Regions from separate parts of the Pseudoduganella dura genome, predicted to be linked through region 3. Evidence: predicted binding sites of a transcription regulator. Region 3 holds the regulator's gene; each other region holds the start of a gene.

Region 1 (10,008 bases), 1.8 Mb from region 3:
AGCGCGGGAAGGTGAACGGCCGGCCCGGGCGCCGCATCCCACGGCGGCACCGGCTGGTACTCCGCGACCAGGAAATCGATCAGCTTGCGCACCTTGGGCGATGGCCGGCCGCTGGCCGGGTATAGCGCGCTCAGGTAATTCAGCGGCAGTTGCCATTCCGGCAGCACCGCCACCAGCGTGCCGGCCTGCAGCTCGCGCCAGGCGAGGAACGTGGTGCTGTAGACGATGCCGGTGCCCTGCAGCGCCGCATGGTGGAGCACCAGGCCGTTGTTCGATGTGAACGACGCGTCGACGTGCACCGTGCGCCGTTCGCCTGCCCGTTCGAAGTGCCATGCGGTGCCGTCGGTGAGGTGCGAGAAATGCAGGCAGCGGTGGTTCCGCAGATCCTCGGGTGCGGCAGGCTTGCCGTGGCTGCGGAGATAGCCGGGCGATGCGCACAGCACGGCGCGGCACGGCGCCAGCGGACGGATCGCCAGCGCGCGGCTGTCCGGAATGCCGCCCACGCGGATCGTCAGGTCGAAACCGTGGGCGATCGGATCGAGCAGCGCATCGTCCACATGCAGCAGGGGCCGCAGTTGCGGGTGCGGCTGGCTGAAACGGGCCAGCGCATCGGCCAGCCAGGCGACGCCGAAGCTCGACGGCGCCTGGATGCGCAACGGGCCGGCCAGCGTATCGCCGGTCTGCATGACGATGCGCGCCGCTTCCTGCGCTCCCCTCACGGCCGCGTCGCACGGGGCCAGGTAGGCCTGGCCGGCATCGGTCAGGCTCACTTCGCGGGTGGAGCGGTGCAGCAGCCGGACGTTCAGTTTTTCCTCCAGCTGGAGGATATGCTTCGATACCATCGCGCGCGACAGGCCGAGCCGGCGCGCCGCGCCGGAAAAGCTGCGCTGCCGGGCCACTTCGACAAAGATTTCCATTGCGCGCAACTGGTCCATGGCCGTCATTGTCTTCACTTTGGCGACAATGTGTCAACCATTGACTGGGTATCGGTGACCAGGCGGGTTCCGTACAATCGACGGCATCACTTACCAGGAGCCATGCCATGCTGAGCGCAGCGCAACAAGAACAGTACCAACGCGACGGATACCTCGTCATTCCCGGCTTCAAGTCGCCGGAAGAGATCGCCGCGCTGCGCGCCGGCGCCGCGCGAATCGTCGACGCGTTCGACCCGGCCGCCGCCAGCGGCATCTTCACCACGAAGGACCAGGAAAAGAAGGCCGACGAGTACTTCCTCCGCTCCGACAACACGATCCGCTGCTTCTTCGAGGAAGAGGCGTTCGGCCCGGACGGGCAGCTGCGCCAGGCGAAGGAGCTGTCGATCAACAAGATCGGGCACGCAATGCACGATCTCGATCCGGCATTCCGCGCCTTTTCGAACGACCCGCGGCTGCAGCAGGTCGCCCGCGACCTGGCACTGGAACAGCCGCAGGTATGGCAATCGATGTACATCTTCAAGCAGCCCGGCATCGGCGGCGAGGTGCGCTGGCACCAGGATGCGACCTATTTCGATACCGACCCGATCAGCGTGACCACGTTCTGGTTCGCGCTGGAAGACGCGACGCTGGACAACGGCTGCCTGTGGGCCGAGCCGGGCGGGCACCGCACGCCGCTGCGCGAACGCTTCGTGCGCAGCGGTGACGACATCGCGGTGGAAAAACTGGATGCCACGCCATGGCCGGACGACAGCACCGCCGTGCCGCTCGAATGCAAGGCCGGCGCGCTGGTCTGCTTCCACGGACTGCTGCCGCACTACAGCGCGCCGAACCGCTCGGCGGTATCGCGCCATGCGTACACGCTGCACGTGACGGACGGGCGCACGGTCTACTCGCCGCGCAACTGGATCCAGCGCGACGAATCGTTCCCGGTACGGGGGTTCGTGTGACGGCGATCCGCATTCTCGCTCCGCAGTGGGGCAACAACGAACTGTCCGCGCCGGTGTTCATCGAGCGCGTGCTGGAGGCGGGGTTCGACGGCATCGAGATGTCGCTGCCGGACGACGGCGCCGAACGCGAGGACTGGCTGCGGCGTATCGCCGATGCCGGGCTGGACCTCGTCGTGTCGCAATGGCAAACGGTGTTCCACACCGAGTTCCATGCCCACCGCATCGCGCTGCAGTCGCTGCTGGCGCAGGCGTGCGCCGCGCGGCCGCTGCTGGTGAATTCGCAGACCGGCAAGGATTTCTATACGCAGGAGCAGAACGAGGAACTGATCGCGCTGGCCGATGCAATCGCCCGCGAGCACGACGTGCCGATCGTGCATGAAATCCACCGCAGCCGTTTCTCCGGCCACCCGATGCTGCTGCGCCCCTACCTCGAGCGCCTGCCGGGCCTGCTGTTGACGGCCGACCTGTCGCACTGGTGCGCCGCCTGCGAATCGCTGCTGGAAGACCAGCCGTCCACGCTCGACACCGTGCTGCCGCGCGTGCGGCACATCCACGCCCGCGTGGGCCACGCCCAGGGCCCGCAGGTGCCCGACTTCCGCGCCCCCGAATACGCCGTCGAACTGGCCGCCCACCTGGGCTGGTGGGACCGCATCGTTACCCTGCGGCGCGCCGCCGGCGCCCCGCTCGTCACCATCACGCCGGAATTCGGACCGGCGCCCTATACGTTCCGGCTGCCCTACTCGCAGGCGCCCGTAGCGGATGCGTGGGAGCTGAACGTGGCGATGGCTGCGCTGCTGCGGGAGCGGTACCGCTGACAGTGCCAACGGCTGAGCTCGTGTCACTCTGGTGCCAGGCACCAAAGTGACATGCTGCGGGAGCGTTAGCGCTGACAGTCCCAACGGCCGAGCTCGTGTCGCTTTGGTGCCAGGCACCGAAGTGACACTGACTCATCAGCAAAGTTGCGCATGCATGCGTGACCGAACTCAGCGCATCGTTTGCGGACGGTGCTAACTTGCCTGCATGGGCAGACCAAACAGAATCCAGTTTTCAGGCGCGATTTATCACGTGACATCACGCGGGAACCGTCGCGCGAATATATTCGTGGATGACCGCGACCATCTTGCTTGGCTTCGCTTGCTGGGCGAGGCGGCAACGCGATTCAACCTGGTGGTCTACGGACTTTGCCTGATGCCGAATCACTTCCATTTGCTGGTCGAAACACCGGACGCAAATATCTCGGCAACCATGCACTACCTCAACGGGAAATACGCACAGAAGTTCAACTGGCGCCATGGCTTGAGTGGCCATGTATTCGAACGCCGCTGCTACCTCGAACTGGTGGAACGGCAGGAGCATCTTCTCGAACTGCTCCGTTACATCGTGTTGAATCCAGTCCGTGCGCAGCTGGCCGCGAAAGCCGATGATTGGCGCTGGAGTACGCACCTGCATGTCAGCGGTATCAAAGCCAGGCCGGAATGGCTCAATTCAATGTGCGTCATCGACCAGTTCAGTGGCGCGGCCTTGGCCGAGCGCATTCAGGCATACCGGGCATTTGTAGATGCCGGCACCGGGATCAAGAGGCGCCCCGTGGCAGCCATTTCCCGATACATCGATCTTTCCCAGGCATTCACCGCAATTCCAGTCCTTGATGAACTGGAAAGAAATCTGCCCAGCCGTAATGCCGCCATTGTGGCTGCCTGGATGAGTGGCGCCTATTCTCGCGATCAGATCGCCCGGCATTTCAATATATCCGTCAGAACTGTGAGCCGGATTACCTCGGCCGGCGTGCCCGGCTCTGCCTGCTGACCCGATCTTGCCTGCAATACAACCGGCGCACTAACGGCCGGGTTCGTGTCACATCGGTGCCTGGCACCAGAGTGACAAATGGCCGAGCCCGTGTCACATCGGTGCCTGGCACCAAAGTGACACGGGCTCGGCAACAGGTGCCGCTATCGCCGCAGCGCCAGGTCCACCACCAGTGCCAGCAACAGCACGAACGACATCCCCTTCCAGAACGCCACCGGATTGCGCTCGATCAGGGGCGGCCGGGTGCGCGCGAGGAATGCGTGGTTCGGCCGGTGCAGGTCGAAGACGAATTCGGAAACGTCTTCATGGCGCCTGTGCGGATCGATCGACACCGCCTTCTCGATGGCGGCATCGACCCAGGCGGGAATCGACGGGTCATGGCCGCGTGCCGGCGTATAAACCAGCTTGCGCTGCGCGGCGCGGTTTTTCGCCTGCGGGATGCGCACGTCGTACGGCAGCTGCCCGGTCAGCATGTGGTAGGCGAGCAAGCCCAGCGAAAACACGTCGGAGCGCACCGTGCCCGGCTCGCCGAGGAAGTATTCGGGCGCGGCATACAAAGCCGCTCCCGCCAGCGTGGCCCCGCCGCCGCCGGGAGAGAAAGGCGTCATTTCCATTACGCCGGCCACGCTGGCCGAGCCGAAGTCGATGATCCTGGCGGTGCCGGTGCGGTCGACCAGCACATTTTCGGGGCGGATATCCTGGTGCAGCATCTCCAGCCGGTGAAACGCGCGCAATCCCTTGGATACCTGCGAAACGATATCGCGCACGGCGTCCAGGTCCGGCTTGCCGCGGTCGCGCAGCCATTGCGCCAGCGTGACCCCTTCGATATATTCGGTCACCAGGTAGACGTAGCTGCGCTTGCGCTCCGTGACGACCGGCTCGATCACATGCGGGCTGACGATGCGCCGCGCGATCCACTCCTCCATCAGGAAGCGTTCCAGGTAGACGGGATCGTCGCGCAGGTCGATCGACGGCGTCTTGATGGCCACGCTCTCGCCGGTGGCCAGGTCGAGTGCCAGGTAGACGTGGCTGCGGCTGCTGCCGTGCAGCGGGCGCATGATGCGGTAGCCGTCGAATTCGCTGCGCGGCTCGAACTGGGGCGGGAACGGCAGTTCCGCCATCTGCTGCAGCAGCTCGCCGGCGTCATGCGCCTGCAGGGTTTCCACCCGCACGAGCTGCACCGTGATGTTGTCGTCGCTGCCGTTCGACAGCGCACGCGCCACCAGCAGCCGCGCCGCTTCATCCAGGTCGGCGCCCGCCGACAGCGCTTCCTGCACTTCGGCCGCGGACACATGTTCGTGCAGGCCATCGCTGGCCAGCATGAACAGGTCGCCAGGCTGCAGGCTTACCGTGCGGTAGTCGATTTCCAGGTGCGCATCCACGCCCAGCGCGCGCGCCAGGTAGCTCTGCCCGGGCGAGAGCGACACCCTGTGGTCGACCGTGAGCGGTTCGAGCGCCCCCGCATGCACCCGGCAGATGCGCGTATCGCCCACGTGGAACAGGTGCGCGGTATTCGACTTGATCACCATCGCCGACAACGTGCACACGTAGCCGCGGTCCTTGTCGTAGCGGCCCTGGCCCTGCTGCGTCTGCGCATGCAGCCAGGAATTGGTGGCGGCGAGCACCCGCTCGACCGACGTCTTCACCGACCACGCATCGGAAGTGCAATAGTAGTCTTCAAGGAAGGCGGCCACCGCCGTCTCGCTGGCGATGTGGCTGACATCGCTGCTGCCGATGCCGTCGGCGACGGCCAGCGCGGCCCCCTTTACCGACAACTGCGGCTCGCGCGGCACATAGCTGCCGTGAAAGTCCTGGTTGACGGCCTTGCGGCCGGGGTCCGTGTGCTGGCCGATGGACAGCGTGAGTCGCGCGGGCATGGTGGGTAACGGATGCCGGCCGCTGGTGCAGGGCCGGCATGCCCGGATCAGTTGAACTTGCGCTTGGCGGCGGTCTTGATGTGCGTGGTGTACAGCGTGAGGCCGGTAAACGCCAGGCCGCCCACCAGGTTGCCCAGCACGGTCGGGATCTCGTTCCAGATCAGGTAATCCATGATCGTGAAATTACCGCCCATCATCAGGCCAAACGGGAACAGGAACATGTTCACCACCGAGTGCTCGAACGCCATGAAGAAGAACAGCATGATCGGCATCCACATGGCTAGCACCTTGCCGCCCACGGTCGTGGAAATCATCGCGCCCACGACGCCCATCGAGACCATCCAGTTGCACAGCATGCCGCGGATGAACAGCGTGAGCATGCCGGCCGATCCGTAGGCGGCGTAGCCGGTCGTGCGGTTTTCGCCGATGTGCGCCACGGTCTGGGCGATCTTGCCGCCATCGGTGTTGAAGCCGAACGTGAACATGTAGGCCATCAGCACGGCCACGGTCAGCGCGCCGAGGAAGTTGCCGACGAAGACGATGCCCCAATGCTTCAGGATGCGCCCGACGGTCACGCCGGGACGCTTGTCGATCAGCGCCAGCGGCGTGAGCACGAACACCCCGGTCAGCAGATCGAAGCCCATCAGGTACAGCATGCAGAAACCCACCGGGAACAGGATGGCGCCGATCAGGGGAACGCCGGTTGCGACCGAGCAGCTGACCGCGAACACGGCCGCCAGCGCCAGGATCGCGCCGGCCATGTAGGCACGGATCAGCGCATCGCGCGTGGCCATGTAGATTTTCGATTCGCCCGCATCCACCATCTTGGTCACGAATTCCGTCGGCACCAGGTACGCCATATTGCTTCTCCCCTTGAAGTTTTGATCGATGTACTGAAAATTCAGTCTCTTTACTTGAAGCGAAGCAAAAACCGGGCCCGACAATGCACGCCGGGCCGTCCAGGCATGCCGGCGCACGATATTGGCCGGCGGCGCCATGCGCTGGTGCACCGGCGCACCAGCAAGGACTGCCGCGCCCGATCGGGGAGCGCCGCATCGAATAAAGTTGTTTTGGCGTTTGCGCGGCAGCGGTCCATTCTGGTGCCGCGCACGATGCACGGCACCGTTCGGGAGCGTTTGCCTGCCCGTGGTGCATGCCGGCGGCGTGGCGGTCAGGCAGCGGCGGCGTGCGGTACCGTGCGCGGCAGCATGAGCACCACCGCCGTGCCGCTGCCTGGCGTGGACTCCACGCGGATGCTGCCCTTCAGCACGCCCGTGACGATGTTGTAGACGATGTTCATGCCCAGCCCGGAACCGCCCTGCCCCATCTTGGTGGTGAAGAACGGATCGTAGATCTGGTGCAGCGTGCGGTGGTTCATGCCCACGCCGTCGTCCATGAAGCGCAGCTCGACCATGTCGCCGTCCAGCGCACGGGCGGCGATCGTCACCAGGCCGTCGGGCCGGCCGACGAACGCATGCAGCAGCGCATTGTTGATCAGGTTACTGAGCACCTGGCTGATGCTGCCCGGGTACGAGTCGCAGTCGAGGTTGCCCGGTATGTCGACCCGCACTTCGCAACCGGCGCGCCGCAGTTGCGCGGAATAGGTCGCCAGCGTGTCGTGCACCACGCTGGCCAGGTCGAAGCGGCGCCGCTGGTCCGATGTCTGGTCGACCGCCACCTGCTTGAACGACGTGATCAGGTCGGCCGCCTTGCCGAGCGCGCCGGCGATGATGCCGCAGGCCGTCTTGGCATCGTTCAGGTGCGCTTCCAGCGCCGAGCGCCGCACGCCGGGGCCTTCGAGCTGGCGTTCGAAGTCGGCCACCATGTCGGCCAGCGCGGTAGCCGTCAGCAGGCTGTTGCCGATCGGCGTGTTCAGTTCATGCGCGATGCCGGCCACCAGGGCGCCCAGCGCCGCCATTTTTTCCGAGGTGATCAACGTATCCTGCGCCTGCCGCAACTGGTGCAGCACATTGGAAAGCTCGCGGTGCGCCTCTTCCACCTGCTCCTTCTGCTGCGCCACCTCGTGCAGGGTGCTTTCGAGCGCGGCTTCGGTGTGGCGCCGGTCGCTGATGTCGCACAGCACCCATACGCAGCCCTTGTCCGGCGCCTGCCGGTCCAGCATGCGCCCGTTGACGATGCACCACAGGCTGTCGCCACCGCGCCGGGTCAGTTCCAGCTCGCGGTGCATGCGCTGCCCGGCCAGGCCGCAGTCGAACGGGTCGCTCCCATCCGGCACCAGCATCGTGGTCGGCTGGCCGGCCAGCGTGCCGTTCGGGTAGCCCAGCATTTCCTCCAGGCCGCGATTGCAGCGCACGATGCGGCCATCGGAAAACAGGCCGATGCCCACCACGGCGCTGTCCTGCAATGCGCGCTGTTCTTCGAGCGCGGCACGCAGCGTGTGCGCCAGCGCGCGCCGCCGCTGCAGCGTGACCAGCAACACGCCGATCAGCGTGCTGATCAGGAAGCCGCAGCCGCCGATCAGGTAGATCGTTTCATGGCCGCGTCCGTAGCGGCTGCCGTCGTACCCCTGCACCTGCAGCAGCCAGCGGCGCTGGCCAACGTTCAGCACCGCCTTCGACAGCAGCCCCGGCACCGTGCGGCGCGCCTCCCGTGCGCCGCCCAGCTTGCCCGCGCTGTCGAACAGCAGGCCGTCGATCGTCGGTGTCGGCGGCGTGCCGTCGAGCACATAGCCGGTATCGTGGATCACCACGTGCACGTGGCTCAGCAGCTGCGGTTCGATCACTTCGCGCATCAGGTCGGTAACGCGGAACACGATCGCGACAAAGCCCACCAGCGCATCGCGCCGCTGCTCCACGGTACCCAGCGGCACGTTCTTGCGGTAGACCGGCAGGCGCGCGATGAAGCCGGGCTGGCCGCTGGCATCCTGCACCAGCGTGATGCGCTCCGTGGCCACCAGCTCGCCGCTGTCGCGCCCCAGCTCCAGCGCGCGCAGGTGCGCCGGCAGCGCGGCCAGGTCGAGCCCGAACGCGTTCTCGTTGCCGGCCATCGGTTCGGTATAGACGATCGGATAGTGTTCGGCGCGCTCGATCACGGGATGGATGCGGTAATCGGGATAGCCGCCCGGCACGATGCCGGTATCGGCGCGCACGGTCGCCACGTGGCGGGGCAGTTCCGCTTCGGGTACGCGCAGCACCCACTGGATTCCCTGGAACCCCGGATAGCGCTCGGTCAGGTGCAGCTCGGCCACGTAGCGATGGAAGTCGGCACGGCTCATCTGTCCATGCACGCTGAACGTGCCGCGGATCGCCAGCAGCGTGTCGAAGTAGGTCTTCAGGCGCGCCTCGGTATCGCGCGCCACCTTGTCCATGTCGTGGCCGAAGCGGTCGGCGATGTGACGGTCCTGCGTTTCCATCGCGAACAGACATGCCCAGGCGGTCAGGCAGATGCCGACGGTAAAGGCCAGGTAACCCTGTGCACGCATGAAGTCCCCTGCTTGTGCTTATTCTGCAAGCGACTATAGCATGGGGCGATTGGCAACCGGGTTGAAGAAATTGGCGGCGGACAGGCGCGCGGACAGACCGCGTGCATGGCAACCCGACCGGGCGCAGCAGTGTGCAACGAGGAAAATAAAACGGCGCCTTGCGAGAAAGCGCCGCGGGGTTTACTCGATCAGGGCCGGGGAGCCGTCTTCGAGAAATGCGCCAAAGCAGCGCGTGCATTCCAGGCAGAACAAGTGCGGTACCCGCACGTTTTTCTGTCGCAATACCAGCTGCAGATGGCCTTCGGCACACACCGGGCAGGTTTCGCGCATGGTGCCACAGGTACGGATTTCATCCGCAAGATAGGTATCGTCATAGCGCACCCCGTCGACCACGGCCTGCGGGTCGAGCTGAACGAGGTACAAGTGCGCCTGGCCGGCCCGCTGGTCGGGTAGCCGCGAATAAAGCTCGCTTGCGTGCGAGGTAGCTCGGTTGCTTGCACGATCCATTCTGAACCTCCTCGCCCGCCATGGGGGAAAGACGGGCCCGATCACGATAGCCAAATCGGCGCGCGCTGGCAAGCACATTCCTCCACTCAAAAGTAGGTTGCAATTAGATCGCACGCTATTTATACTGATCCCATGAACACGACGATCCCCCCTCATGTACCGCAGCTCGACCAGCAGCTGTGCTTTGCGCTGTACTCCAGTGCGCTGGCAATGAACAAGCTGTACCGCAAGCTGCTGCGCAAGCTCGATCTCACGTATTCCCAGTACCTGGTGATGATGGTGCTGTGGGAGCGCAACGAGCAGACTGTCAGCGAACTGGGCGACAAGTTGTTCCTCGATTCGGCCACGCTGACGCCGCTGCTCAAGCGGATGGAACAGGCCGGGCTGATCACCCGCACGCGCTGCGCGAACGACGAGCGCCAGGTCATCATCGCGCTGACGCCGGAGGGCGACGTCCTGCGCGAACAGGCCAGGGAAATCCCGGCCTGCGTGCT
Region 2 (10,008 bases), 160 kb from region 3:
CGTTCTGCGGATACATCAGCGCGAAGCGGGTGGCCAGCATGCCGCCCGTGGAGTGGCCGACCAGCACCACCTTGTCGATACTGGCCTTCTTCAGAAGCTCCATCGTGTTGGCGGCCAGCTGCTGGAAGCTGTACTGGTACTGCGGCGGCTTGCTGGAGGCGCAGAAGCCCACCTGGTCGGGCGCCACCACGCGGTAGCCGGCCTGCGACAGCGCGGCGATCGTGCCTTCCCACGTGGCGCCGCAGAAATTCTTGCCGTGCATGAGCACCGCCGTGCGGCCGTTCGCCTTGCCGGCCGGTTTCACGTCCATGTAGGCCATCTGCATCGTCTGGCCCTGCGAATTGAAGCGGAAATGCTGCACCGGGTACGGGTACTTGAAGCCCTGCAGTTCGGGGCCGTAGGCGGCGCCGGCGGCATGGACGGCGCTGCCGGTAACGGCGGCCAGGGCCAGGAAGAACGAAGTCGACAGTTTGAACATGATGATTCCTGCGAAGTGTTGGGCGGGCGGATTGCTGCCGTGCTGCTGCTTTCCAGCGCAAGTTCGGGCCGGGGGCCGGGGCCCGGGCAGGGCGGCAACCGGCAAATATAGCCGAAAAACGGCTGAGCCGACGCGGCCGCGGCGCCATCCGTGAGACGGCCATGGCGCGGACAGGGTAAACTATGCCCTTTCCTGTCGCATTGGGCGATTCGAACAATAATTTATCGCGAGTGCCGTCATGACTGCCATACCTTCCCTGTTTTCCGAACTGAACCTGTCCGCCCCGCTGCTGAAAGTACTGAGCGACGTGGGCTACGAAGCCCCGTCGCCGATCCAGGCGCAGACCATTCCCCACCTGCTGGCCAACCGCGACGTGCTCGGCACCGCGCAGACCGGCACCGGCAAGACGGCCGCGTTCGCGCTGCCGATCCTGTCGCGGATCGACATCCGCCAGGTCACGCCGCAGGCGCTGGTGCTGGCACCGACCCGCGAACTGGCGATCCAGGTCGCCGAGGCGTTCCAGCGCTATGCCGCCAATATCCCGAATTTCCACGTGCTGCCGATCTACGGCGGCCAGAGCTACGGCCCGCAACTGTCCGCGCTGCGGCGCGGCGTGCACGTCGTGGTCGGCACGCCGGGGCGCGTGATCGATCACCTGGACAAGGGTTCGCTCGACCTGTCGAAGCTGAAGACGCTGGTGCTCGACGAGGCCGACGAGATGCTGCGCATGGGTTTCATCGACGACGTCGAGCGCATCCTGCAGGAAACGCCGGCATCGCGCCAGACCGCGCTGTTCTCGGCCACGATGCCGTCGGCGATCCGCCGCATCGCCAACACCTACCTGCGCGACCCGGCCGAAATCACGGTGGCCGCCAAGACCACCACGTCCGAGAACATCACCCAGCGCTACTGGCTGGTATCGGGCATGCACAAGCTCGACGCGCTGACCCGCATCCTGGAAGCGGAGCCGTTCGACGGCATGATCGTTTTCAGCCGCACCAAGATCGGCACCGAGGAACTGGCCGAACGCCTGGCCGCGCGCGGTTTCTCCGCCGCCGCGATCAACGGCGACATGCAGCAGGCGGCGCGCGAACGCACGATCGGCCAGCTCAAGGATGGCAAGATCGATATCCTGGTGGCCACCGACGTGGCCGCGCGCGGGCTGGACGTGGAGCGCATCAGCCACGTGGTGAACTACGATGTGCCGTACGACGCGGAAAGCTACACGCACCGCATCGGCCGCACCGGCCGCGCCGGCCGCAGCGGCGATGCGATCATGTTCATCACGCCGCGCGAACGCACGCTGCTCAAGACGATCGAACGCGCCACGCGCCAGCCGATCAAGCCGATGGACCTGCCGACGCTGCAGGCCGTCAACGACGTGCGCATCGCCAAGTTCAAGGACCAGATCACGGAAACGCTGGCCGAAGGCGGCCTGGAGCAGTTCCAGGCGCTGGTTGCCGACTACGAGCGCGAACACGATGTGCCGGCCAGCGAAATCGCCGCCGCGCTGGCGAAGCTGGCACGCGGGAACACCCCGCTGCTGCTCGACAAGAAATCGGAAAAAGGCTGGCACGAGGATGGCCGCCCGGCGGCGCCCCAGCGCGAAGAGCGCGGCGCCCGCCCCGATCGTGGCGACCGCGGTGACAGGTTCGAGCGCCCGGAACGTGCCGAGCGCCCGGAACGCCCGGCCTATCCCAAGAAAGAGCGCATCGCCCGCGAACCGGAGCCGGGCATGGCGACGTACCGCATCGAAGTGGGCTACGAGGACGGCGTCAAGCCGGGCAACATCGTCGGCGCGATTGCCAACGAGGGCGGCGTCGACTCCAAGTTCATCGGCCGCATCGAGATCTTCGAAGACTACACGGTGCTCGACATGCCGGCCGACCTGCCGGCCGACGTGCTCGACACGCTGACCGGCGTGCGGGTGGCGGGCCGGCCGATGCGGATTCGCCGCGACGGCGAGCCCGCTGCGAACGTGGCGGGCGCACCGGCGCCGGCACCGGCCAGGGCGGCGCCGAAAGCGGCGCCGAAGCCGGCACGGGAGTCGGCGCCCGAAGCGGCACCGAGGGCCGCGGCACCGAAGGCAGCGGAATCCAGGGCAGCGGAACCCAAGGGCCTCGATGCCGTGGTGGCCGACGCCGTGGAGGAAGAAGCGCCGAAGAAGAAGCGCGTCAAGGCGCAGGACGGCCTGGCAATGCGCGCCTACCGGATCGAAGTGGGCACCAACCACGAGGCCACGCCGTCGAACATCGTGGGCGCGATCGCCAATGAAAGCGGGCTGGAAGCGCGCTACATCGGCCGTATCGAGATCTTCGAGGACCACACGGTGCTGGAAATGCCGGACGGGATGCCGGACGAGATCTTCCGCCACCTGGGCAAGGTATGGGTCGGCGGCCAGCAGCTGAAGATCAGCAAGGCCGATGCGATGCCGCCGCAGTCCGGCAAGCACACGCCGCCGAAGAAGCCGGTCGCCGGCAAGGCGAAGGCCAAGCGCTAAGCGCTAAGCGCCAAGCGCCAAGCGCCAAGCGCCAAGCGGGCACCGGCCAGGCGCCGACACGGATGGGCCGCCCGCATGGGCGGCCCATGTTCATTATGGACACGCCCTGTAAGCCATTAGTAAGATTGGTGCACGGACACGGTGCCGTGCCTGCACCACGATAATGCCCATCGCGCCCGCCGAAGGGTGTTTCAGGGCCCAATGACCTCGGCAGAGGCTGGCCCGATACTTGCATAGACATCTGCATTATTACTCTCCACCGAGGAGGGCGGATGTTACTGCGAAACGACTTACTTCAATATGGCGCGCCACGGCGCCGCACGATGCGGGTGCTGTGGATCGACCCGGCGCGCACGATGGCCTGGCTGTTCGACATGGACGGCAAGGGCTGCGACGTGGAGCCGGCGCGGCTGCCGGAACTGGAAGCCGACCTGGCTTCGGGCCGCGCGCGCCGCCTGGCGGACGATCCCTGGCTGGTCGTGGCGGACCAGGAGGCGATCAAGCCGGGCCACCTCGCGCTGCGCGAGCGGGCCTGGGCCATCGTCGCCGAGCTCACGGGCGACGAACCCGGCATCTACGAATCGCGCCGGCGCGGCCAGATGATCGCCGACTACACGGCACGCCACGGCGTATCGCACCCCACGATCTACCGTTACCTGCGCCGCTACTGGCAGCGCGGGCAGACGCCGAACGCGCTGCTGCCGGACTATTCGAACAGCGGCGCGCGGGGCAAGACACGCGCCTCCACCGCCGGCATCAAGCGCGGCCGGCCGCGCCGCGAAGGCGCGCCACCGGGCGTGAATGTCGACGAGCCGATGCGCCGCGTGTTCCGCGTTGCCGCGGCCACCTATACCGGCACGCGTTTTTCGCGCCGCGGCGCGTATGAAGCGATGCTGCGCGAATTCTTCTGCGAACGCCGCGTCGTGCCCGACACGATGCACGTGGTGCGCGCCGCCGCCAGCGATGCCGTGCCGAGCTTCGGCCAGTTCAGCTACTGGCTCGACCAGGGACGCATCCTGCGCCCGGCACCGCGCCCTCTGCCCCTGGCGCCGCATGCGCTGGTGGATGCGGAAGGGCGGCCGGGTGCCGCCTTCCAGGTGGCCGCCGTGCGCGCGGACGTGCAGCTGCTGGCCGGCGGCGACCGCCGCCGGCTGGCCGGCCGGCCCGTCGTCTACCTCGTCAGCGACATGTTTTCCGGCATGGTCACGGGCTTTCACGTGAGCCTGGAGGCACCCGCCTGGCAGCATGCGCTGACGGCGCTCGCCAACTGCGCGGCGGACAAGCCGCGCCTCGCGCTGCGGCACGGCCGCGCGATCGCCGCGCAGGACTGGCCCTGCCGCCACCTGCCCGACCGGCTGCTGGTGCCCGGCGCGCTGGCCGGCGGCGACGGCGGCCGCGCATTGCAGGACAATTTCGGCATACGCTGCGTGACGGGCATTCCGGCCGAGGTGCCGGCGCGAACCGCGCTGGAGCGCCGTTTCGGCCTGCTGCGCGCCGACGCGCCCGCGCTGCCGTCCTCCACCGCGCCCGAACTGGGTGCGCTCGATGGCGCGCTCGACATCGGCCAGTTCCGCCGCCTCGTCATCGACGCCATCCTCGAGCACAACCTGCAGGGCGACGGCAAGGGCCCGGCGCCATTGCAACTGTGGGACTGGGGCATGCGCGAGCGCGGCACCGCTCTGAAGCAATACGCCGAAGACCTGGTGCGCTGCGCGCTGCTGCCGCTGCAGGATGCGCTGGTGACCGAGGAGGGCATCAGCGTCAACGGCCAGCTGTACACCTGCGCCAAGGCGGTGGAAGAGCGCTGGTTCGAACGGGCGCGCCAGCGCGGCCGCTGGGTGGTGCGCGTGGCATGCGACGACAATGGCGAGCACGACGGGATCATCGGCGATGGCGTCTACCTGCCCGACCCGGCCGCGCCGATGCGTTTCCATGCCTGCCAGCGCAGCACCGCCACGGCGCGCCCCTTCCCGCAGCCCGAAGCGCCGGTCCGCCGCCCGCAGGCGGCCGGCCAGTACCCCAGCTTCGAACGCATCATCGCCGGGTTCGTCGGCTGACCTTTTTTCAACCTCGTCGTATTTTCAGCGCGCCACCCGGCGCGCTTTTTTTTGGCCTGGCGCCGGACAGCCCGGCTTCCGCCCGGTGGACATCTTTGATCTTGCACAGACTTTGACCTGGCGTCTGACCCCAGGCCATTCTTTGATCTTGCACAGTCTTTGACCTGGGGCCTGGCCCCAGGACATTTGCTGCGCTACATCAAGGAATGCGCGATGGCCCCGCTGCGTCGTGCTGGTGCATGGCCCGGCGCCGAACGGACTGTCGCGCTTTCGCACCCATCGAACAAAGTGTGACGCCCATGTCGGCCCGCCCTCCGCGGCACGCGCCGCCATGCCACGCCAGGCGCCGTGGCCGAAACGACTTCATTCGCCTCGCCGAAAAGAGTGCTTTCCGGACAAGCCGTGGCACACCGATTGCTAGATACCTATGTGCAAGCAAGTTCACCAACACAAGGGGCTGCGATGACGAGTGGATTGATGAAAGCGGTAACGCGGCGCGATTTCCTGTACCGTGCCGCCGCGGTGGGCGGGACCGGGCTGCTGCTGAACGCGATGAATGCCTGGGGCATGGGCATCGGGTCGACGATGTCCGGCCCGCCGGCGCTGAGCGGCAGCGGCAAGGGCAAGTCGGTGGTGATCCTCGGCGCCGGCCTGGCCGGCATGACGGCCGCTTACGAGATGGCCAAGCTGGGCTACCGCGTGCAGGTGCTGGAAGCGCGCGGCTTTGCCGGCGGCCGCTGCCAGACCGCGCGCAACGGTTTCGAGCTCACGGAGCTGGGCGGCGAAACGCAGCGCTGCGCGTTTGAAAAAGGGCAGTACATCAACCACGGGCCGTGGCGCATTCCGCTGCACCACCAGTCCACGCTGCACTACACGCGCCAGTTCGACGTGCCGCTGGAAGTGATGGTCAACGATAACGACCATTCGTTCGTCTACCTAGAGAATGGCGGCCCGCTGTCGAACCAGCGGCTGCGCCCGGCGCAGATCAAGGCCGACCTGCGCGGCCACGTGGCCGAGCTGCTGGCCAAGACGGTGCAGGGCAACGGCCTCGACAAGCAGCTGACCGGCGACGACCAGCGAGCGCTGCTCGACTACCTGAAGCACGAGGGCCACCTGGAAGCGGGCGACCTCAGCTACAAGGGCCGCAGCGGCCGCGGCTTCGCCGTCAATCCCGGTGCCGGCATGAACCCGGGACCGGGTTCGTTCTCCGATCCGCTGGCCTTCCACGACCTGCTCGCCTCCGGCGTGGGCAAGATCTACAGCGCGGTGCAGGATTACCCGATGCAGAACACGATGTTCCAGCCGGTGAACGGCATGGATTCGATCGCCAAGGCATTCGAAAAGCGCGTGGGCCGCCACATCCGCTACAACGCGGAAGTGCAAAAGATCAGCCACGGCGAGAACAGCGTGACGATCGCCTTCAAGGATACGAAGAGCGGCAAGGAAAGCACCGTCACGGCCGATTTCTGCCTGTGCACGATGCCGCTGTCCACGCTGCGCATGGTCGATACCGATTTCTCGGACGCCTTCAAGGCCGCGATCAAGTCGGTGGCCTATGCGCCGGTGGGCAAGATCGGCCTGCAGATGAAGCGCCGCTTCTGGGAAGAGGATGAACACATCTACGGCGGCCACGTGCTGACCGACATGAAAGGCATCAACACGATCTCTCTGCCGTCGACGAGCTGGCAAAAGAAGAAGGGAGTGATCCTCGGCTACTACAACTACCAGAGCGCGGCGATCGAAGTGAGCGGCCTGAGCCCGGCCGAGCGTGCCGAGTTCGCGCTGGCCGCCGGCGAAAAGATCTTCCCCGCCTACCGCGATTCGTTCGACAACGCCTTTTCGGTCGCCTGGCACCGCGTGCAGTACAACCTGGGCGGCTGGGCCGAGTGGAACGACGACAGCCGCAAGAACGCCTACCCGACGCTGCTCGAAGGCGAAGGCCGCGTGCTGCTGGCCGGCGAACACCTGTCCTACCTGACGGGCTGGCAGGCCGGCGCGATCGAATCGGCATGGCAGCAGATGGCGCGCATCCATGAAAGGGCGATGGCATGACGCACCATGTTTCAGCCTTGATGGCATTGGTCGGCTTCGTGGCCGCCACGCCGCTGCACGCGGCGGCCGCCGACGGCAAGGCCGTCTACCAGAAGAATTGCGCGGCCTGCCACCAGGCCAGCGGCAAGGGCATTCCGGGCGCGTTTCCCGCGCTGGCCGGCAATTCGCTGGTGCAGGGGCCGGCCAGGGAACCGGCCACCGTGCTGTTGAAAGGGCGCGGCGGCATGCCGGACTTTTCGCAGAGCCTGAACGATGGCGACATCGCCGCCGTGCTGACCTATGCGCGCTCCAGCTGGGGCAACCAGTCGCCCGCCATTGCCGAAGGCGATGTCTCCGCACTGCGCACCGAAATTTCGGCCGAGGTTTTCTCGGCCGGACAACTGTCCAACAAACACTGAAAGAGAGGCTTCATGAAACAGCACATCGCCGCCGCCCTGTTGATGGCCGCCGCCGTCGCCACCACTTCGGCCAGCGCGCAGGAAATCGTGCGCCACAAGATTCCCGGCTCGGATTTCCCGATCGCGCAGGCCGTCACGCTGCCGGCCAGCGCCACGATCCACTTCATCAGCGGCCAGGTGCCGCCGATGATCGACAAGGCCGCCAGCCCGGACTCGATCGCCGCCTACGGCGATACGAAAACGCAGACCGTGGGCGTGCTGAAGAAGATCGAGGAGATCCTGAAGGGCATGAACCTGACGATGGGCGACGTGGTCAAGATGCAGGTGTTCCTCGTGGGCGATCCGTCGAAGGGCGGCCGCGCGGACACCAAGGGCTTCATGGAAGGCTACACGCAGTTCTTCGGCGGCACGCAGCCGAACCTGCCGGCGCGCGCCGTGATGCAGGTGGCCGGGTTGAACTCCACCGGCTGGCTGGTCGAGATCGAGGTGGTCGCCGCCAAGAAATAAACCCGCAACGCTGCAAGGACTGAGAGGTCCGGGGAAACTGCCGGCGCGCATGCCGGCAGGGGGACCCTTTTTCGTCCGTTTTTCGCTGCATCCAGTTTTCCATCTTCACTACAAGAAAAGGAATCACAATGCACAAGGCCATCATCAAGTCGGGCGCCGCCGCCATGCTGCTGCACACCGGATTATCGTTCGCCGCCGATCCGGTCGGCGCACCGGAGCCCGAACCGCAAGCGGAAAACATGGCCGGCGCCGCCGGCGCACCAGTTTCGATGGGGGCCGTGATCGTGACCGGCACCCGCGCCAGCGGCCTGAAAGCGGAAAACAGCGCCTCGCCGATCCAGGTGCTGGACGCGGCCTCGCTGCAGCGCACCGGCCAGCCGGACCTGATCCAGGCGATCGCCCAGAACATCCCGTCGTTCACCGCACAGGCCTTCGGCGGCGACACGGCCAACCTCACGCTGTCGGCCCGGCTGCGCGGCCTGTCGCCGAACAACACGCTGGTGCTGGTGAACGGCAAGCGCCGCCACGGCACCGCCAACCTGGCCGTGCTGGGCGGCCCGTACCAGGGCGGCGCGGCGGCCGACCTGAACTACATCCCGGTGGCCGCGATCGACCACATCGAAGTGCTGCAGGATGGTGCCGCCGCCCAGTACGGCACCGACGCCATCGCCGGCGTGGTCAACATCATCCTGAAATCGAACAACCAGGGCCTGTCCGGCAACGTCAACGGCGGCGCCTATGTCGACGGCGGCGGCCACACGGGCGACGGCACGGCGAACATCGGCTTCCGCCTGACCGACAAGGGCTTCCTCAGTCTCACCGGCGAATCGCGCTACCACGGCTACAGCGACCGCGGCAACATCGACCCGCGCGTGACGGCGCCGCAGAACATCGCCAGCATGCCGCTGCTGCAGATCCCCGGCTACCCGCACCTGAACAAGATCGCCGGCGATGCCCAGTACCACCTGAACACGCTGGCGGCCAACGCGGGCTACGACATCGACGACGACACGTCGCTGTATGCCTTCGCCACCTGGGGCAAGAAGGAAGCGCGGGCCTACGAGAACTACCGCATGCCGAACCGGCTGCCGGCCGTCTATCCGCTGGGCTTCAGCCCGAAGGAAACGATGAAGGAAACCGACTACGCGATCACGGCCGGCGCGCGCGGCAAGTTCGGCGGCGCATGGAACTGGGAAGTTTCGAGCACGTACGGCCGCGACAAGGCGGAAATCGGCGTGGTGGATTCGGCCAACGTTTCGCTGTACAACGACACCGGCTTCACGCCCACCGTGTTCCATGCCGGTACCTTCATCGCCAGCCAGTGGACCAACAACTTCGACGTCTCCCGCGAGATCGAGATGGGCTGGGCCAAGCCGTCGACGTTCGCGATGGGCCTCGAGCACCGCGTGGACGAGTACGAGATCCAGGCTGGCGACGAGTTCTCGCGCTACAAGGAAGGCTCGCAGTCGTACCCCGGCTTCTCGCTGACGGACGCCGGCAAGCATGACCGCAACAACAAGGCGATCTACGCGAACTTCATCACGTTCCCGATCGCCGGCCTGACGGTCGACCTGGCGGCGCGCTATGAACACTTCAGCGACTTCGGCAACGCCAAGGTGGGCAAGCTGACCAGCCGCTACGACTTCACGCCGACCGTCGCGCTGCGCGGCACGTTCTCGAACGGTTTCCGCGCACCGACGCTGGCCGAATCGTACTACTCGGCCACCAACGTCGGCCCCACCAGCGCCTTCGTGCAGCTGGCGCCGAATTCGGCCGGCGCGAAGCTGGTCGGCATCGACGGTCTGAAGCCGGAAGCGTCGACCAACCTGTCGGCCGGCATCGTGCTGAACCCGGCGAACAACGTCTCCGTCACGCTGGACGCCTACCAGATCAAGATCCGCGACCGCATCGTGGGTTCGGGTTCGGTCTACGGTTCCGGCGGCGCCGTCAACTCGCCGGCCGTGGTCTCGGCGATCCTCGCCAACGGCAACATCCTCGACCCGACGGTCAGCGAGA
Region 3 (10,008 bases):
AAAGCGAGCTCGGCCTGGAACTGATCTCGCGCAGCCATGGCCTGGTGGCCGACGACGCGGTCGAGTTTTCCCGCATCGCGCCCAACATGATCGAAGGCCGCTGCCCGCCCCTGCTGCAGAACCTGCTCGAAGTGCGCGGGCTGGGGCTGCTCGACATCAAGGCGATCTTCGGCGAGACGGCGGTGCGCCGCAAGATGCGCCTGAAACTGATCGTCCACCTGGTGCGCCGCTCGGCGCTCGAGGAAGAAGTCGAACGCCTGCCGTTCCAGTTCCCCACCGAGGATGTGCTGGGCCTGCCGATCCGCAAGGTCGTCATCCCCGTCGCGGCCGGCCGCAACATCGCCGTGCTGCTGGAAGCGGCCGTACGCAATACCATCCTGCAATTGCGCGGTATCGATACGCTGCAGGAGTTCATGGAACGGCAACGGCAAGCGATGAGCGGGGACTGAAGTCCCCTCCATCGCAACGTTGCCAAGGAGTGATCGCTTGCAAGCGATCACCGTTCCACAGGCGCGGGGCGATGCCCCACGAATTCCCTGTTCCACCAACGGCAAGCGATGAGCGGGGACTGAAGTCCCCTCCATCGCAACGTTGCCAAGGAGTGATCGCTTGCAAGCGATCACCGTTCCACAGGCGCGGGGCGATGCCCCACGAATTCCCTGTTCCACCAACGGCAAGCGATGAGCGGGGACTGAAGTCCCCTCCATCGCAACGTTGCCAAGGAGTGATCGCTTGCAAGCGATCACCGTTCCACAGGCGCGGGGCGATGCCCCACGAATTTCCTGCTCCACCAACGGCAAGCGATGAGCGGGGACTGAAGTCCTCTGCAGTATTAACTCATCGCTGGCGCCGCATTCGCTAGCAAGCCGATACCATCGCCGTTTGGACCTGGGTTCTTCCATGGCGACTTACCAGTGGTTCCTGCTGATCGGCTGCCTGATGCTGGCGCGCGGGCTGTGGGGAACGCCGATCGCCCATCTGCCGTTCACGTCGGCGATGATCTACCTCGCCGTCGGCCTGGCGCTGGGCCCGCTCGGCCTGGGAATATTCTCGTTCGATCCGCTGGAGACGGCGCCGCTGCTCGAAGTGCTGACGGAAGTGGCCGTCCTGATTTCGCTGTTCTCGGCGGGCATCAAGATGCCCGTTCCGGTCTCGGTTCCGCGCTGGCTCGCACCGATCCGGCTGGCATGGGGCGCGATGGCGATCTCGATCCTGCTGATGACGCTGTTCGCGTATTACGTGCTGGGCCTGCCGCTCGGCGCCGGCGTGCTGCTCGGCGCGATGCTGGCGCCGACCGACCCGGTGCTGGCAAGCGACGTGCAGCTGCGCCACGCGGGCGACCGGGACCCGCTGCGGTTCACCCTCAGCTGCGAGGCCGGCATGAACGACGGCAGCGCGTTTCCGTTCGTGATGCTGGGCCTGGGCCTGCTCGGCCTGCACGACCTGGGCCCGTACGGCCTGCACTGGCTCGGCCATGAACTTCTGTGGGGCACCATCGGCGGTATCGCGATCGGCGGCGCCTGCGGCGCCGGCCTGGCGCGGGCGAGCCACGCGTTGCGGCAGTGCAGGCCCTCCCACGAGGTGCTGGACGACCTGATGGGCCTGGGCCTGATCGCCGTCGCCTATGGCCTGACGGTATCGGCCGGGGCATGGGGCTTCCTCGCTGTGTTCGCGGCAGGGGTGGCCCTGCGCCAGACCGAGCTGAAGCTGGCGGCACGCTGCGGCAAGGCCATCGTCACCGAGAAAGGCGTGGAACCGGTCCAGGACACGATCTCGGCCAACTCCCTGCTGTTCAAGGAGCACCTGGAGCGGCTGTCGGAGCTGACGCTGGTGCTGCTGCTGGGCGGCGCGGCAGTGGTCTGGATCGACGACTGGCGCGGCTGGGCCACCGCGCTGTTCCTGTTCTTCGTGGCCCGGCCGGTCAGCGTGCTGGCCGTGCTCGGCGGCGGCAATCCGCGTTCGCGGGCCATCACGGCGTGGTTCGGCGTGCGCGGCATCGGCTCGCTGTATTACCTGATGTATGCGATCAACCACGGTTTGCCGGAACCGCTGGCGCGCAGCCTGACCGGCATCACGGTGGCCGTCATCATGCTGTCGATCGTCATGCACGGCACCAGCGTGACACCGCTGCTGGACCGTTTCTGGCGGCGCTGAGCGCCGCTCGTGCGGCCATCGGGGTCCGCGCTCTTTTCAGGTATCATTCGCGCATGCGCATCGTTCTCATTACCGGTATTTCCGGCTCGGGCAAATCGGTGGCCCTGAATGTTCTCGAAGACACCGGCTATTACTGTGTAGATAATCTGCCGCCAGCCTTGCTGGCCAGCCTCGTTGCCACGCTGGCCGACGAAGGCACCGCCGCGCTGGCCGTGGCGGTCGACGCGCGCAGCGCCGCCTCGCTGGCCAGCCTGCCGGCGGACGTGCGCAAGCTGCGCGAACTGGGGCATGACGTGAAGATCATGTTCCTGACCGCGAACACGCATTCGCTGGTGGCGCGCTTCTCGGAAACGCGGCGCAGCCATCCGCTGTCCCACGAACTGCGCCCCGGCCAGAATCCGGCCGCGCGCCGCACGCTGATCGAATGCATCGGCGAGGAACGCGAGCGGCTGTCGGCCATCGAGCAGCTCGGCCACGTGATCGACACATCGGAAATTTCGGCCAACAAGCTGCGCGCCTGGATCAAGGAACTGGTCGAGAGCGAGAATGCGCCGCTGACGCTGTTCTTCGAATCGTTCGCGTTCAAGGTGGGCGTGCCGCAGGATGCCGATTTCGTGTTCGACGTGCGGGCGATCCCGAACCCGTACTACGACCTGGCGCTGCGTCCACTGAACGGCCGCGACGCGCCCGTCATCGCCTTCCTCGATGCGCAACCGAGCGCGGAGGAAATGTTCGGCGACATCCGCGGCTTCATCGAGAAATGGCTGCCGGCATTCAAGACGGACAACCGCAGCTACCTGACGGTGGCGATCGGCTGCACCGGCGGGCAGCACCGCTCGGTGTACATGGCCGAGCGGCTGGCAAGGCATTTCAATGCGGCGGAGCGGGTGGTGCTGCGGCACCGTGAGCAAGCCTAGCTAGACGGTGCAAAGGAGTGTGCGCTTGCAAGCGCACACCGCTGCGCCAGCGACGAGCAGGGCTCGTCGAAACCATGGCTACGCCATCGCGAACAAAACTAATAAACTTGCGCTGCGCGAGAACCCCTTCTCAGGCAGCCATCTGGACGTTATTCCTGCCGCGGCGTTTCGCTACATACAGTGCCGCATCGGCAGCCCGGACCAGGGCGTCGCCATCCAGCCCGAAGACCGGGTGGCTCGCGACGCCGAACGAAGCTGTCACCGGTGGGATATCACGCCCATCGTGCTCTATCCGCACGGCTTCGATAGCCTGGCGGATCATCTCCGCCCGTTCCATCGCCATGCCTTCCGAACAATCAGGCATGACCACGATCATTTCCTCGCCGCCGTATCGGCAAACGATGTCCGCCTTTCGCACCGCGGCTTTCGTGGCCGTGGCGACAGCCTTCAAGACCACGTCGCCAGCATCATGCCCAAAGGTATCGTTCAGGCGTTTGAAGTGGTCGACATCGAACATGATCACGGAGAGCGACGCCTGATTTCGCACGCTACGAGCGAGCTCGCGTTTCAGTGACTCTTCAAGGAACCTGCGGTTGTACAGGTCGGTCAGCGGATCGATAATCGACTGTTCACGCAAGGCTTCCCGCAGCCGGACATTGGACAATGCAAGCGAGACCTGTTCCGCCAGTACGTTCACCAGCTCACGATGCAGCTCGAAATTCTTGTCTTCCAGCTGGTCTACCTTAACCGACATTAACCCCAGTACCGCGCCCTGGGTCACCATCGGGATACAGAGATGGTGTTTTCGCGGCTCGCTGAGCAGGTGGTGGCAGCATAGATCGGTATCGATGTGGTGATCATGAGCTCGACCGAAGCGAAGTGCCCAACAGTCTTCTGATGAAATGACGGAATCCGCCTCATCGTGGCCAAAATTCGCCAGCGGCTCCAGAACTTCCTGGGAATCACGGTACAGGTAAACCGTCCCGGACACGTTTGGCAACAAAGCCGTAAGGCATGGCGTCAGTACCGCCGAGGTGTCATTGAGCGTCTGCACCGAGTCAAGAGCCTGTAGCAGGCGGGCACTGCCCGACATCATCGAGTTGCGCGTTTCAGCCAGCACAACAGCTTCTTTCAGCTTATCAGCAGCAAGCGCACGATCTTTGAGAAGCCGGCGAACGCTCAATACCGCCGTCCCAAGCAGTAAAGCATTGAACAAGCCCGCAAAGGCACTGTAATACGCAACCTGGGCCGATCCATCCACCAGGGTCTTCCGGGCGAGATTTCGTCGCTCTGCCATCAACGTAATCTGCTTGCCGATGAGGGCCCTCAGCTTGTCCATTTGCGCTTTGCCAAGCGCGGTCGATGCATACAGGCTCTCCGGTGTCGCGCCATGGTTTCTGCGTGCAAAAATGCTATCGGCTGCGTTCGACAGCTTGGCGTCGGTGAGCTCGTTTATTTGCCTGATCGCCTCTCGCTCATTGTCATCCAGTGCCCCCTTCAGGAGCTCGCGCTTCAATGACGGAATCTCGAGAACTGCTGCTGTGTATGGATCGAGAAAAGCGTCCATCCCGCTGAGCGCGAAGCCTCTCTGACCAGACTCCACATCCCGCAACATACCCAGGAGATCTGTGTAGGCTGTCTGGCGATCTGCCGCAATTTTGAGCTGTGGTACACCTTCGCTGACGCGATTGTTGATAAAAAACGGGATAGCTGCCACGACGGCAGAGACAACGACTGCAACTATGGCGATATGTCGAACACGAGCTTCGGCAGGCATAACAAAAATCGTATAACCAGGGAGGTTTGGCCTGGTATTGAAGAAGCTGCGGGGATGGAGCAGGGACTGCACTTTACCATGATACAAAGCAACTATCAGGTCAATAGCCCTTTACAATGAGAATTAGTTGCCAGGGAACAACTAAACTAGTGGTGTATCGGACAACCGGACAGGAAAAAGCCGCGTGGCGGCCCGACCATCGCCCGTCCTGTCGTACCGATGCAGGACGAACACCCGGCATTCACTGGAACTGGGCATCGTGGCGCCGCCCCCCGTCTGGCAACGGAAAGCACTGTTCCGCAGTGCGCGAAGCATGCGCCGCGAAATCCCTGCCTTGAACCTCCAGCGACGGCCGCTACCGCATATACGGCGCCAGGTTCCCCGCGATCTTCGCGAATTCCGCGTCCGTCAGCGGCAGTTGCCGGAACGCGGCCCAGCTTTCGCGGGGCCGCAGGTTCTTGCCGGCGGCGGCGTCCGAGCCGAACAGGATGCGGTCCGTGCCGATCTGCCGGATGCGCTGCGCCAGCTTCGCCTGTTGCGCCGGCGTGATCTCCGGGTTGGCCATCGTGGCCACGTCGAACCACAACCGTTTCGTGCGCCGGTCGTGCGCATCCACCGCGGCGGCCAGCACGCCCAGCGCCTCGTCCGACGGCGCGTCGTCGTAGCCTGGGCCGGTGCCGGCCAGGTGCGCCACCTGCACCGTCACGTCCGGCGCGGCGGGCAGCAGCTGTTCGAGGAAGACGCGGGCCTGGGCGGCGCCGTACGGCCGGTGCTTCGATACCGATGCCCGCATGTGCACGGCGATCGCCATTTTCTTCGCGTTGGCGGCCGCGAACACGTCGCGCAGCCGCGCCGCATGCTCGGGCAGCTCCAGCTGCACATCCGAGTTACCGAAGTGCAGCTTCAGGCCGTGCTTCAGCCCGGGCAGCGCCGCGCAGCGCTCCAGCTCTTCGAGCGCATAGTCCTTCAGCGGGTTGACGCTGCAGAAGGCCAGCAGCCGGTCCGGGTACATGGCCGCCTGCGCCCCGTTGAAGTCGTTCTCGGCGCGCACCTTGGCCTGCTCGTCGTCGATCCTGCGCGACGGGCTGCCCCACACGTAGGCGACCGACAGCAGCACGGCGCGCCGGATGCCGGCCGCATCGAGCAGCGCGATCACATCCTTCGCGGCGATCGCTGGCGGCCCGCCGGCCCCGGTATCGAGCAGCCGCGCCATCGCCGGACTGAACAGGTGCTGGTGGTGATCCGCAACGGGCACCGGGCCGGCGGCCGGCGACGGGTCCGCGCCGAAGGCCGGCGCGGCCAGCGCGGCGGCGGAGAATGTCAGGAAAGCGCGGCGGTGCATGGCGGCCTCACAGGTGGCGCAACGGGTGGGCCCACGTGGGCCAGGCAGGTTCGAAGAAGCGCGCCACCATGTCGTCGGTCACACCGTCCAGCGACGGCGGATTCCAGCGCGGCGCATTGTCCTTGTCGATCGCCAGCGCGCGCACGCCTTCGATCACTTCGCCGTGCTCGAACGTGCGGCGCACCAGGTTGCGCTCCATGCGCAGGCAATCGGCAATGCCCATCGTGGCACCGCGCCGCATCATCTCGAAGGTCACGCGCATCATCAGCGGCGAGCGGCGCTCCATCGCGGCCAGCGCGGTGCGCGCCACCGGATGATCGTCACTGCGCAGCGAAGCGACGATCTCGTCCACCGAGCGGTGCGCGAAATGGTCGTCGATCAGCGCGCGGTGCGCCTGCAGCGCGGACGGGCCCGCTTCATGGCGCAGCGAGCGGCCGAACAGCGCCACCGCTTCGCGCAGGCCCGCACCCGCCGTGGAGCCGACCAGGTCGGCCAGCTGCGGCAATTCGGAGGCCGGCACGTAGTGGTCGGCCAGGCCGCAATACAGGGCATCGGGCGCGTCGATCGCCAGCGCCGTCAGTGCCAGGTACACGCCCAGCTTGCCGGGCGCGCGGGACAGGAAGTAGCTGCCGCCCACATCGGGAAACAGGCCGATATTCACCTCCGGCATGGCCAGCCGCGTGCGGTCCGTCACCACCCGCACGCCGCATTGCGGGCCGCCCTGGGCGATGCCCATGCCGCCGCCCATCACCACGCCGTCCATCACGGCCACGTAGGGTTTCGGAAAGCAGTGCACGAGGTAGTTCAGCGCATATTCCTCGGTGAAGAAATCCTCGATCTGCGCGCTGCCGCCCTGCGGCGTGGCGCGACCGGCCGCGTGGAAGAAGCGGATGTCGCCGCCCGCGCACAGCGCCTTCTCGGTGGTGCTGCGGATGACCACGGCGGAAATGTCGTCATTGTCGCGCCAGTCCAGCAGGGTGCCGGTAATCGCCCGAATCATGTCGAGCGACAGCGCGTTCATGGCCTTGGGCCGGTCGAGGGTAATGAAGCCGGTGTCGTTACCCACCTTGGCATGGACGTGGTCGGTCATGGTGTCTCGTATCGTTGTCGTTATGGCCCCATTCTAGCCATGGATGCGAACCATGTGGCGGAAAGCTTTGCCCCGAATGTAAATGGGACACATGATGCGGATATAACAAAGGGCGCATTGCAAGCGCCCTTCTGTTGCACGGTACCTGCGGCGGTCGTTATGCAGCCGGCGCGGGAATCTCGCTCTCGCCTGCGCTCTCGTTCTCGCTCAGGTGCTTGATCGTTTCATGATTGTGGTTCTGCACTTTATCCTTGTGCTTCATGACCTGGCGGTCCAGCTTGTCGATCAGCGTGTCGATCGCCGCATACAGGTCGTGCGCGACACTTTCCACGAACACGGTCTTGCCCGACATGCGCAGGTTGATTTCCGCCTTCTGCCTTTTTTCCTTCTCGGTGAGATTATCTACACTCAGGATCACACTTACATCGATCAATTGATCGAAATGACGTCTAACGCGTTCCAGCTTGCTCTGCACATACTCGCGAATGGCAGGGGTTACGTCGATATGGTGTCCACTGATGGTCAGATTCATACACACACTCCTAAAGAAAATATTGCAGGTTCATGCGGTCTCCATTGACAAGACATGGAGGCGTAGAGGAACCCGAGCACAACCAGGATTTCTACAAGGACTTGCGGAGGCTGACTGGGGGAATTTTCAATGCTTCGCGATATTTGGCAACAGTGCGTCGCGCAATCACCATGCCTTGTTCACCCAGCATGTCCGCAATCTTACTGTCGGATAAAGGGTTCTTCGGGTCTTCGGCTCCTGTGAATTGCACGATCAGCGCCCGTATCGCAGTCGAGGAAGCTTCCCCACCAGCTTCGGTTGCGACATGGCTGCCAAAAAAATACTTCAACTCAAACATGCCGTGCGGGGTCAGCATATATTTTTGAGTTGTTACCCGAGAGATAGTGCTCTCGTGCAGGCCCAGTGTATCAGCAATTTCACGCAACACAAGGGGCCTCATTGCCACCGCGCCATGCGAGAAAAAGTTCTTCTGCCGCTCGACAATGGCCTGGGCCACCCGGAGGATCGTGTCGAAGCGCTGGCGCATGTTCTTGATCAGCCACTTGGCTTCCTGCAGCTGGGCATTCATCTGCGTTTCGCCCTTGCCCTGCTTGAGCAGGCTGGCATACAGCGCGTTGACGCGCAGGCGGGGCATCACGTCGTTGTTCAGCGTGACGATCCAGCCGTTGCGTCCCCGTTTCACGACGACATCCGGTACCACGTAGTCTGACACGTCGGCCGCGAACGCGGCGCCCGGATGCGGGTTGCACTGGCGGATCACGGCCTGCGCTTCGCGCAGGTCTTCGTCGTCGCAGTCGAGCGCCTTCTTCAGCTTGTTGAAATCGCGCTGCGCGAACCACTGCAGGTGTTTCTCGACGATGCACAGCGCCATCCGCCGCGTGACCAGCGGCACGCCCGACATGCGCCGGATCTGCAGCGCCAGGCATTCGGAGGCGTTGCGCGCGCCGATCCCGGCCGGGTCGAAGCTCTGCAGCAGCTTCAGCGCGGTGCGCAGCTCGTCGGCCTCGATTTCCAGTTCCTCGGGCAGGCGGGCATGGATCTCTTCCAGCCCTTCCTCGAGGTAGCCGTTGTCGTCGAGCGCATCGATGATCAGCTCGACCAGCCCACGGTCGCGCGGCTCCAGCACGGTCACGCGCATCTGTTCCATCAGGTGCTCGCGCAGGCTGCGGTGGCTCGCTTCGAGCTGGGGGCGGGAATCGTCGTCGTCCGGGCCCTTGCCGCTGCCGGCATTGCTCCAGTCGGTATCGCCGGCGCCGGCATCGAGGCCTTCGCCGTCGCCGCCTTCGAACGGCTCGGGTTCGGCCGCCGCCGGCGCATCCTGTGCCGGCGGCCCTTCCGGCGGCGCTTCGCCGTTGGGCTGCGCATTGTTGATGGCGCCATCGCCGAGCAGGCGCACCGAGCGGTCGAGCGGATCGTCGAGCCTCTCGAGCAGCGGGTTATCGGTCAGCAGCTGCTCCAGTTCCTGGTGCAGCTCCAGCGTGGACAGTTGCAGCAGGCGGATCGACTGCTGCAGCTGCGGTGTCAGCGCGAGGTGCTGGGAGGTGCGGAGTTGCAGAGACTGTTTCATGGCTGATCACATACGGAAATGTTCACCCAGATACACGCGGCGTACCGACTCGTCCGCAATGATGTCGTCGGGTCGGCCGGAGGCCAGTACGCTGCCCTGATTGATGATATACGCCCGGTCGCAGATGCCCAGCGTTTCGCGCACGTTATGATCCGTGATCAACACACCGATGCCGCGCCCTTTCAGGAAACGCACGATGCGCTGGATTTCGATCACGGCGATCGGATCGACGCCGGCGAACGGCTCGTCGAGCAGCACGAAGCGGGGGTTGGTGGCCAGCGCGCGCGCGATTTCCACGCGGCGGCGTTCGCCGCCGGACAGCGACAGCGCCGTGTTCTCGCGCAGCTTCTCGATCTGCAGGTCGGCCAGCAGCGCGTTCAGGCGCTCGTCGATCTCCGCCTTGCCGAGCCCCTTGCCGTCGACCTTCTGGATCTCCAGCACGGCGCGGATGTTTTCCTCCACCGTCAGCTTGCGGAACACCGACGCCTCCTGCGGCAGGTACGACAGGCCGAGGGTGGCGCGCTTGTGGATCGGCAGGCTGGAAATATCGGTACCGTCGAGGTCGATCGTGCCGGCATCCGACGCGACCAGCCCCACGATCATATAGAACGACGTGGTCTTGCCGGCGC

The links. The regulator sigma-54, encoded in region 3, starts transcription at its own class of promoters, with help from an activator protein. The targets are predictions, from matches to a motif close to TGGCANGNAANCTGCTTT.
Region 1: a site for sigma-54 is predicted at 6,487-6,504, ahead of GJV26_RS18985 (formate/nitrite transporter family protein). Genes of this name have one in related genera too.
Region 2: a site for sigma-54 is predicted at 5,439-5,456, ahead of GJV26_RS10400 (flavin monoamine oxidase family protein). Genes of this name have one in related genera too.

Annotation. Positions count from the first base shown of each region.
Region 1 covers NZ_WNWM01000002.1:4,333,223-4,343,230, reverse strand. Annotated here, with positions in the region: gene GJV26_RS19010 (LysR family transcriptional regulator) at 1-944, opposite strand, end outside; gene GJV26_RS19005 (phytanoyl-CoA dioxygenase family protein) at 1,043-1,882, shown strand; gene GJV26_RS19000 (sugar phosphate isomerase/epimerase family protein) at 1,879-2,697, shown strand; gene GJV26_RS18995 (transposase) at 2,903-3,688, shown strand; gene GJV26_RS18990 (bifunctional protein-serine/threonine kinase/phosphatase) at 3,832-5,565, opposite strand; gene GJV26_RS18985 (formate/nitrite transporter family protein) at 5,613-6,425, opposite strand; gene GJV26_RS18980 (CHASE domain-containing protein) at 6,737-9,007, opposite strand; gene GJV26_RS18975 (hypothetical protein) at 9,188-9,514, opposite strand; gene GJV26_RS18970 (MarR family winged helix-turn-helix transcriptional regulator) at 9,647-10,008, shown strand, end outside.
Region 2 covers NZ_WNWM01000002.1:2,364,877-2,374,884, reverse strand. Annotated here, with positions in the region: gene GJV26_RS10415 (alpha/beta fold hydrolase) at 1-478, opposite strand, end outside; gene GJV26_RS10410 (DEAD/DEAH box helicase) at 717-2,978, shown strand; gene GJV26_RS10405 (TnsB C-terminal domain-containing protein) at 3,251-5,035, shown strand; gene GJV26_RS10400 (flavin monoamine oxidase family protein) at 5,513-7,087, shown strand; gene GJV26_RS10395 (c-type cytochrome) at 7,084-7,485, shown strand; gene GJV26_RS10390 (RidA family protein) at 7,498-7,992, shown strand; gene GJV26_RS10385 (TonB-dependent receptor plug domain-containing protein) at 8,121-10,008, shown strand, end outside.
Region 3 covers NZ_WNWM01000002.1:2,522,236-2,532,243, forward strand. Annotated here, with positions in the region: gene hprK (HPr(Ser) kinase/phosphatase) at 1-449, shown strand, start outside; gene GJV26_RS11080 (cation:proton antiporter) at 901-2,154, shown strand; gene rapZ (RNase adapter RapZ) at 2,208-3,071, shown strand; gene GJV26_RS11090 (diguanylate cyclase) at 3,202-4,848, opposite strand; gene GJV26_RS11095 (amidohydrolase family protein) at 5,204-6,190, opposite strand; gene GJV26_RS11100 (enoyl-CoA hydratase/isomerase family protein) at 6,198-7,280, opposite strand; gene hpf (ribosome hibernation-promoting factor, HPF/YfiA family) at 7,438-7,812, opposite strand; gene GJV26_RS11110 (RNA polymerase factor sigma-54) at 7,904-9,379, opposite strand; gene lptB (LPS export ABC transporter ATP-binding protein) at 9,386-10,008, opposite strand, start outside.